Linked DNA regions of Acidithiobacillus ferrooxidans ATCC 23270. The protein of the gene in region 1 binds, or shares a complex with, the protein of each later gene. Links are inferred from orthologs where the notes say so. Each region holds a gene or a part of one and is shown on either strand. Other genes may lie near its edges.

Region 1 (3,320 bases):
TCCAGCAGTACAGGGTTCGCCTTGGCCGCACCCGCCTTGAAACCCATCGACCCCGCGATCTTGAATGCCGCCTCCGAGGAGTCGACATCATGATATGAACCGTCAAAAATGGTGACCTTGACGTCCACCACTGGGAAGCCGGCAATGATACCATTTTCCAGCGCTTCTTCAACACCCTTTTCAGTAGGGTTGATAAACTCCTTGGGTACCGTACCGCCGACCACCCCGTTCTCGAAAACAAAACCGCTTCCCGGCTCGAGGGGTTCAAGGCGCAACCAGACGTGTCCATATTGGCCACGACCGCCTGACTGGCGAACAAACTTGCCTTCCGACTCGACAGTCTTGCGGATCGTTTCGCGATACGCCACCTGCGGCGCACCCACAGTAGCTTCGACGCCGAACTCACGCTTCATGCGGTCGACAATGATTTCCAGATGCAACTCGCCCATACCGGAGATGATGGTCTGCCCGGATTCCTGATCGGTACGGACCCGAAACGACGGATCCTCCTGCGCAAGCTTCCCCAGAGCAATGCCCATCTTTTCCTGGTCCGCCTTGGTCTTTGGTTCGACCGCGACATGAATCACCGGCTCGGGAAACTCCATCTGCTCCAGAGCAATAGGCTTATTCAAGTCACAGAGCGTATCTCCCGTATAAGCTGTTTTGAGTCCGACGGCGGCGGCGATATCGCCAGCAAGCACCTCTTTGATTTCATGCCGTTCATTGGCGTGCATCTGCAACACGCGCCCGATACGCTCCTTCTGGTTACGCCCCGGGTTGAGGACCGTAGAGCCCGCGGTGAGCACCCCGGAGTACACCCGAAAAAAAGTGAGCTGTCCGACAAACGGATCCGTCGCGATTTTAAACGCGAGCGCGGAGAAAGGTTCGCTGTCATCGGCGAAACGGACGATTTCTTCGCCATTGTCTGGATTCGTGCCTTCCACCGGCTTGATATCGACAGGCGAAGGCAGGTAGTCCAATACTGCGTCCAATGCAGCCTGTACCCCTTTGTTCTTGAATGCACTTCCACACAACACCGGAACCACGGCGCCGGAAATCGTCGCCTTGCGCAAGGCCGCCTGCAACTCTGCAATGCTGATTTCCTCACCTTCGAGGTATTTCATCATCACGTCTTCATCGGCGTCCGCGATCGCTTCGACCATGAAGTGCCGCGCAGCTTCTGCGTCCGCCTGCAAGGCAGGGGGAATATCTTCTTCGGTAAATCGCGTGCCCTGCAGTGCATCATCCCAGTTGATGGACTTCATCTTCATCAGGTCGATGACACCGCTAAAGTGATCTTCCTCGCCGATGGGCAACTGAACCGGCACGGGGTTACCGCGTAGCTTGGTCGCGATCTGATCGACAACGCGCTTGAAGTTGGCACCCTGACGATCCATTTTGTTGACGAACGCAATACGGGGCACCTTGTACTTGTTTGCCTGCCGCCATACGGTCTCGGATTGCGGCTGCACACCACCCACCGCACAAAATACCGCCATGGCGCCATCCAACACCCGCAGGGACCGCTCCACCTCGATGGTGAAGTCGACGTGTCCGGGGGTGTCGATGATGTTGATCCGGTGCTCGGCACGCTGCCCATCCATACCTTTCCAGAAGCAGGTGGTTGCCGCTGAGGTAATGGTGATACCGCGCTCTTGCTCCTGCGCCATCCAGTCCATGACCGCAGTACCTTCATGCACTTCGCCAATCTTATGAGAGACGCCAGTGTAGAACAGAATGCGCTCAGTGGTAGTCGTTTTGCCGGCATCGATGTGCGCCATGATGCCGATATTGCGATAGCGTTCGATAGGGGTTGTGCGTGCCACGTGTCAGTCCTTGTGCGGAGAGTTGCAGTCAATTACCAGCGGAAATGGGCAAAGGCCTTATTCGCTTCTGCCATACGATGGGTTTCCTCACGCTTACGAACCGCGTTACCGCGATTTTCCGCCGCTTCGAGAATTTCCGCCGCCAGGCGGTTGCCCATGGACTTTTCGTTGCGTTTACGCGCTGAGTCACGCAGCCAACGCATAGCCAACGCCATGCGTCGGTCCGAACGGATCTCGACGGGAACTTGGTAGGTGGCACCCCCGACGCGACGGCTTTTCACTTCCACGACCGGGCGCACGTTGTCGATAGCCTTACGAAAAATTTCGAGGGCGTCGCTTTTGCTCCGCTCCGCAACCATTTCCAATGCACCGTAAACGATTTTTTCGGCAGTGCTTTTTTTGCCATCACGCATCATCACGTTGGCAAACTTGGCAATGACTTCTTCCTTGTACTTGGGATCCGGCAGAACAACCCGCTTGGGAACTTCACGACGTCTTGGCATGGCGCAACAACTCCTTCAATAAATATTTACTTTGGACGCTTGGCGCCATACTTGGAACGCGACTGTTTACGGTTTTTGACACCGGCAGTGTCCAGGGTGCCACGCACGATGTGATAGCGCACACCGGGAAGATCCTTGACACGACCGCCGCGAATCAGCACCACTGAGTGCTCCTGCAGGTTATGCCCTTCGCCGGGAATATAACTACTGACCTCAAAACCATTGGTGAGACGCACACGGGCGACCTTACGCAATGCCGAGTTGGGCTTTTTAGGCGTCGTCGTGTAAACACGGGTACACACGCCGCGCTTCTGCGGGTTGGCGTCCAACGCCGGAACCTTGCTTTTGGCTACAGGCCGCTTGCGTGGTTTGCGCACGAGCTGATTTAATGTGGGCATTTACAATCTCCAGAGTACGGTGGTGGCACCCAGCCCTCTCACCGATGAGAGGGCGCATTCTAGTTAGGCTTGCCCTGGCTGTCAAGGCAAGCCCCAGTCATACAACAAATTACGGCGTATCGCTTACCGATACCGGCATATCCCGCGGCACCGCAGTCTCCAAGGAAAGGACAGGTTCACCCCGGTTCAGCCGTCGGCGATGCTCATGGTAGGCCAGGCCCGTTCCCGCCGGAATCAAACGTCCGACGATGACGTTTTCCTTGAGGCCGCGCAAGTCGTCTACCTTGCCGGATACCGCAGCCTCAGTGAGTACGCGGGTGGTTTCCTGGAAACTTGCGGCCGAGATGAAAGATTCGGTAGACAGGCTTGCCTTGGTGATGCCCAGCAACATCGGCGTGAAACGCGGCAGTTCTTTGCCGGCAGCTTCCAGCGCGATGTTTTCATCTTCCACCCGTGCCCGATCCACCTGGTCTCCGGGAATGAAGGTACTGTCCCCACTGGACGTCACTTCGACCCTACGCAGCATCTGGCGCAGAATGACTTCGATGTGCTTATCATTGATACGCACGCCCTGCAGACGGTATACGTCCTGC
Region 2 (5,908 bases), 540 kb from region 1 along the record:
CCTGCTTTTCTTCGAGTTTGAGGCCGAGATGGGCCGCAACGGTGTCGGCCAGTCGTGCGGGATCATCCATGCTCGCCAGGGTGGATAGAATCTCCGGGGGGATTTTTTTGTTCAGCTTGACATAGGCCTCGAACTGGGCGCTGACCGAACGCATGAGCGCTTCCAGCTCACGATCATTTGCCGCACCACTGGCCACGATCTGTACCTGAGCGCGCAGGGATTCCTCCGCCGGCAGGAAAGATACGATTTTAGCCCGGTCCGTACCTTCGACCAGCACCTTGACCGTACCATCGGGCAACTTGAGCAACTGCAGAATCGTCGCCAGCGTACCGATCCGGTAAATATTCTCCGGTTGAGGGTCATCGTCCGCGGCATTTTTTTGCGATACCAGCAGAATCTGCTTTTCACCAGACATCGCATCTTCCAGGGCGCGAATCGACTTTGCCCGCCCCACGAAAAGCGGGATTACCATGAACGGAAACACCACAACATCGCGCAGAGGCAACACCGGCACCATCTGTGCTTCCTCTTCCACCAGGAGACTTCTATCGATTTTGGCCACGGTCTACTCCAAAAGCAGGTGATTACTACCAATAGCAACGCAGATGGGGTCGTCGATGGGGCATTTCAAGGACTATCCCCGCCCGGCTTCAGGCCGGATGAGACATATCCACCTTGGCAGCATCATCGTAAACCAGCAGCGGCTTCGTGCCGCTTTCCACGACGGCGGCATCCACCACCACCTTTTTCACGCCACTCATAGAGGGCAATTCGTACATCGTATCCAGCAGAATCTGCTCAAGAATGGAACGCAAACCACGTGCCCCGGTCTTGCGGGCCAGTGCCTTTTTGGCAATGGCGCGCAACGCCTCGGTGCGGAACTCCAGGGTCACGCCTTCCAGGGCAAAAAGCTTCTGGTACTGCTTCACCAAGGCATTCTTTGGATCGGTGAGGATGGAAATGAGGGCCTCTTCGTCCAGCTCTTCCAGCAGCGCCAGAATGGGCAGACGCCCGACGAACTCCGGAATCAGGCCATAACGCACCAGGTCTTCCGGCTCCAGATTCTGCATCAGCATGGCGGCGGTCGCTTCCTTGTCGCGGCGCTTGAGGGGCGCATTGAAGCCCATACCGCCCTTCTCCAGACGCGCGGAGACCGACTTCTCCAGACCCGCAAAGGCACCACCACAGATGAAGAGGATATGCCGGGTGTCCACCTGCAGGAACTCCTGTTGCGGGTGTTTGCGGCCGCCTTGTGGCGGAACCGAGGCCACCGTCCCTTCAATCAGCTTGAGTAACGCCTGCTGCACGCCTTCACCGGAAACATCACGGGTGATGGAGGGGTTCTCGGACTTGCGGGTGATCTTGTCGATCTCATCGATATAGACGATGCCGGTCTGCGCCTTTTCCACATCGTAGTCACACTTCTGCAGCAGTTTCTGAATGATGTTTTCGACATCCTCACCGACATAGCCGGCCTCCGTGAGTGTCGTGGCATCGGCCATGGCAAAGGGCACGTTCAGGAGGCGCGCCAGGGTCTGCGCCAGCAGGGTCTTGCCCGAACCGGTGGGGCCGATGAGCAGGATGTTGCTCTTATCCAGCTCCACCTCATTGTCCTTGCCGCCATGTTCCAGTCGCTTGTAATGATTGTAAACCGCCACGGACAAGACTTTTTTGGCAACATCCTGACCAATGACGTAATCATCCAGCGTTTTACGGATTTCCATGGGCTTGGGCAGCTTGTCCTGAGCCTCGCTGTGGTCGTCCAGTATCTCGTCCTTGACGATGTCATTGCACAACTCGATGCATTCGTCACAGATGAATACCGAAGGACCGGCGATCAGCTTGCGGACTTCGTGCTGGCTCTTGCCACAGAACGAACAATAGAGCGTCTTTTCCCCGCTTCCCTCATGCTTTCCAGCCATAGCTGTTCTCCTGCCTGTTCAGGCGGTCTCGTTTTCACCGCGATGACTGATCACGGCGTCCACAAGATGGTAGGTTTGGGCCTCTTCGGCCGACATGAAAAAGTCTCTGTCGAGATCCTGCTCGATGCGTTCCCGGCCCTGCCCGGTATGATGGACCAGAATATCATTGAGCCGCTCCCGGATACGCAGAATCTCTTTGGTATGAATTTCGATATCATGCGCCTGCCCCTGAAAACCGCCGGAGGGCTGGTGCAGCATGATCCGTGCGTTAGGCAACGCATAACGCTTGCCTTCGGCGCCGGCGGCCAGCAACACGGCGCCCATGCTCGCCGCCTGACCGATGCAGACCGTACTGATCTTCGGGCGAACAAACTGCATCGTGTCATAAATCGCCATGCCAGCCGTGACAGAGCCTCCCGGGCTGTTGATATATAGCGCGATATCTTTATCGGGATTTTCCGCCTCCAGAAAAAGCAACTGGGCGACCACCAGGTTGGCCATCATGTCTTCCACCTGGCCCACCAGAAAAACCACCCGCTCCTTGAGCAGACGGGAGTAAATGTCATAGGACCGCTCACCGCGTCCGGTCTGCTCGACCACCATGGGCACATATCCCAGCCCCTGTACGGCGGGCGCCATCTGGTCTCCAGTCTGTTTCCACATAATCCATGCTCCTGTCTGTTGACACGGGCCAGCGTCGGACACCGGTTATTCCGCGTTTGTTTCACCTGTCGGCGCCCGGCCGATGAGCTGGTTAAAGCTGACGGCCTCGTCACTCACTTTAACACGCTCCAGAAGCCATGCCACCACTTTGTCTTCCAGCACCAGGGCTTCGGCCTGCTCCATCTGCTCGGGATTACTACGGTACCAGCTTATGAACTGTTCCGGGTCTTCATACTGCTCGGACATATCCCGGATAACCTGAGTGACTTCCGCCGGGGATGCCCGCAGCTTTTCACGCCGGACGATTTCCGACAACACCAGGCCGAGCACCACCCGGCGCCTGGCCAGCGCGTCCAGATCGCCACCGGCCGCTGCATTGGCGTCTTTTTGCAAACGCTCCAGCTCCTGCCCGATCATTTGCCTGGGCAAATCGGGGTGGTTGCTCGCCACTACCAGGTCCAGAATCTGCGCTTTTACCTGGCCGCGGCTGATCCGCTGCGCTTCACGTTCGAGATTTTCCCGCACTTCCTGCCGTAATACGGCAACGTCTCCATCCTCGATACCCAGCGCCAGGGCAAAAGCCGCATCCACTTCGGGCAACTGGGGCGCCGCCACTTCCCGGACCTGCAGATGGAACTGGGCGGCTTGGCCGGCGAGCTCCGCCACATGATATTCTGCCGGAAACTGCACCGCGACGGTCCGGTCTTCTCCCGCGGACATCCCCAGCAATCCCTGTTCGATATCCGGCAGCAAGCGGCCGGAGCCCAGCACCACGGAATAATTAGTCACATCGCCACCCGCCATGGGGACACCATCGATGGTCCCCTGAAAATCCACGGTGACCCGATCTTCGTCCTGGGCAGGACGCTCGGCGGACACATAAAAACGCCGCTGCTGACGCATGATATCTATGGTGGCATCCACGTCAGCATCCGTCACTTCAGCCGTCTTGCGGATAACGGTGGCGTCCGGCACCTGCGGATCAAATTCGGGATATACCTCTACCACGGCCGTAAACACGAGGTCCTCGCCGCGGCCACCTTTCTCGACCTGCACTTCCGGTCTTCCAACCGGACGTAAAGATTCGTCACGCACCGCCTGAGAATAGCGTTCGTTGATAAGATGGTCGAAGGTCTCCATCAGGGCATCGGAACCATAATGGCGTTCGATGAGTGTCATGGGCGCCTTGCCGGGCCGGAAACCCGGCAAACGTGCGGAGCGGGCCTTGTTACGCAGACGCTGGGAAACCCCGCTCTCCACTTCGCTGGCGGGAATGGTCACATGGATGTGTCTTTCCAGAGGCGCAGCCTCCGGTGTCGAAATTTGCATGAACTGATCCTTCTTTTGCATTTTATCTAAGCCTATACGTCGATAGTAAACACAAGCCGCCCGCCCCTCAAGGTCAGGACAGACCACGGCTCCCTGGTTTGACGGGCGTTCCACCTGCCGCGCAGAGAGGGCAGGCGGCAGCTTCCCAGGTAAGCACGGGGAGCTTCAATAGGGGGAAAAATGGTGCGCCGTCAAAATCGCTGAATCCCGAACTGCGGTCAATGATCGCTGATGCCGCCAATACCTGCCCACCTGCTGCGGTAACAGCCGCCATACATTCCCGCGTCGAGCCCCCTGTCGTCGTAATATCTTCGACCACCAGGACACCCTCACCCGGCGCCAGCACAAAGCCCCGGCGCAGCACCATCTGCCCGGCTTCCCGTTCGGTAAACAGGCTGCGTACCCCCAGCGCACGGCCGCATTCGTAGGATACCAGAACCGCACCCATGGCTGGCCCCACGACACAGGAGATGCGCCGCCGCAGATCATCAGGAATACCCGCCACCATCGCCGCACACAGTCGCGCAGCGTGCCCAGGATATTGCAGCACCCTGGCCGACTGCAGGTAGGTATCGCTATGCAGCCCGGAGGATAACAGAAAATGTCCATGGAGCAGCGCCCCGTCTTCTTTGTACAGCGCCACCACTTCGTCTGCAGTCACAGTAATTTCTTCTCCATGGTTAGTATGATGCGGGGGACAGCCATAGCACCGCCTCCATCCGGCATATCAGCCGGGTTCCCGCGAATCGCCGGGTTTAGCCACCAACTCATTCAATATCTGGCCGAGAGCCCGCGCCGGGTCCACCGCAGCCGTGACCGGCCGGCCTACCACCAGAAAGTCCGAACCCGCTGCCAGTGCCGCCGCAGGCGTCATGATACGTCGTTGATCGTCCTCCGCGTACTGCGCGGGTCGAATCCCCGGAGTCACCCGCAGAAGCTCAGGCAGCACATTGCGCAGACGGTCCGCCTCCAGCGCGGAACAGACGAGGCCATCCAGTGCACATGCCGCAGCCAGTGTCGCCAGACGCCCAACCTGCTCCACCACCGAACTGTTCACCCCTACTTCGTGCAGCGCGTCATCGTCCATACTGGTGAGCACCGTCACCGCAATCAGAAGCGGGCGCCGGGTTCCGCCGCCGTCTTCCACGGCTTCACGCGCTGCGCGCAGCATGGCACTACCACCGCTGGCGTGAACATTGAGCATCCATACGCCGAGCCGGGATGCCGCCCTGCAGGCTTTGGCAACAGTCTGCGGGATATCGTGAAACTTGAGGTCCAGGAATACGTCGAAACCCCGTTCCTGCAGACGCTCCACAATGGAGGGGCCACTTGCAGTGAAAAGTTCCTTGCCTACTTTGACCCGGCACTGGGCGGGATCAAGTTGATCCGCCAAAATCAGGGCATCGCGTTCATCCGCATAATCCAACGCAATGATGAGCGGAGAAATCACAAGCTGCACCCTCCGGAAAAAGTGCCCCACTGACGGCAACTAGGGCAACGCCAATAATACTGAGGACTCTGATAACCACAGGACTGACAATGGAAAACCGCCGGTTCTACCGAAAGTCCTCTGACTGCCATCGCCATAACGGGATACAATGTTGGATCTGGCGCCTCGGGATCCAGTTCCAACAGAACCTGCATCACCCGCATGTCCGGCTGCCGCAATAGCAGATGCCTTAAATACGTTGTCGCCGCCAAGGTTCCTTCAACGCCCTGCAGGGCATGCGCCAGAAGTTTTACCGCCAGCGGCGAACGACACATATTCAACAGGCGTTCCCGTGCCTTTTGCGCATCCACGCCATTCGCAACATGTGGTAAAACGCTCAAAAATGGTTCCAGAACCAGCAGGACTACGGACTCCACCCGAGAATCCAGCAGTTTTCTCCAGAGATCGAAGGCATCGTCCCAGTTCTGCCGGTCAAAGGCGATACGCCCGCCGACCACCAATGCCCGTGGATTCTCCGGGTCCTCCTTGCGCGCCATCCCTAAAA

The links.
Region 2: the proteins of rpsG (region 1) and tig are in contact, whole or in part, in a crystal structure (PDB 3GTY), measured with the Thermotoga maritima proteins. The link is inferred for Acidithiobacillus ferrooxidans ATCC 23270 from one-to-one orthologs. Residues at the interface, in WP_004081843.1 of Thermotoga maritima: Lys34, Lys52, Lys55, Glu59, Arg62, Gln63, Glu66, Asn67, Lys69, Val71, Arg95, Ala109, Lys110, Lys111, Gly112, Arg113, Pro114, Glu117, Glu121, Ile124, Ala125, Tyr127, Asn128, Asn129, Thr130, Gly131, Lys135, Asp139, Arg142, Met143; in WP_004081061.1 of Thermotoga maritima: Glu122, Val124, Val129, Leu130, Tyr133, Glu188, Gly259, Ile262, Tyr263, Glu266, Ser270, Glu273, Gln274, Glu277, Arg308, Gln311, Ile312, Ser315, Tyr316, Glu325, Arg329, Arg336, Leu363, Phe366, Trp367, Arg373, Leu377, Arg381, Leu384, Glu387.

The regions. Positions count from the first base shown.
Region 1 is NC_011761.1:287,773-291,092, reverse strand. Bases 595-3,320 are described here. They hold rpsG (30S ribosomal protein S7), read right to left. Parts: upstream 2,330-3,320; coding sequence 1,859-2,329; downstream 595-1,858. Other genes in these bases: rpoC (DNA-directed RNA polymerase subunit beta'), read right to left, coding at 2,837-3,320; rpsL (30S ribosomal protein S12), read right to left, coding at 2,356-2,727; fusA (elongation factor G), read right to left, coding at 595-1,826. Outside these bases: more of fusA, read right to left, coding at 1-594.
Region 2 is NC_011761.1:822,614-828,521, reverse strand. Bases 1,773-4,572 are described here. They hold tig (trigger factor), read right to left. Parts: upstream 3,915-4,572; coding sequence 2,631-3,914; downstream 1,773-2,630. Other genes in these bases: pyrE (orotate phosphoribosyltransferase), read right to left, coding at 3,988-4,572; clpP (ATP-dependent Clp endopeptidase proteolytic subunit ClpP), read right to left, coding at 1,941-2,585; clpX (ATP-dependent Clp protease ATP-binding subunit ClpX), read right to left, coding at 1,773-1,922. Outside these bases: lon (endopeptidase La), read right to left, coding at 1-562; more of clpX, read right to left, coding at 651-1,772; more of pyrE, read right to left, coding at 4,573-4,575; pyrF (orotidine-5'-phosphate decarboxylase), read right to left, coding at 4,642-5,364; AFE_RS04250 (tetratricopeptide repeat protein), read right to left, coding at 5,361-5,908. UniProt on the Bacillus subtilis protein: Involved in protein export. Acts as a chaperone by maintaining the newly synthesized protein in an open conformation. Functions as a peptidyl-prolyl cis-trans isomerase.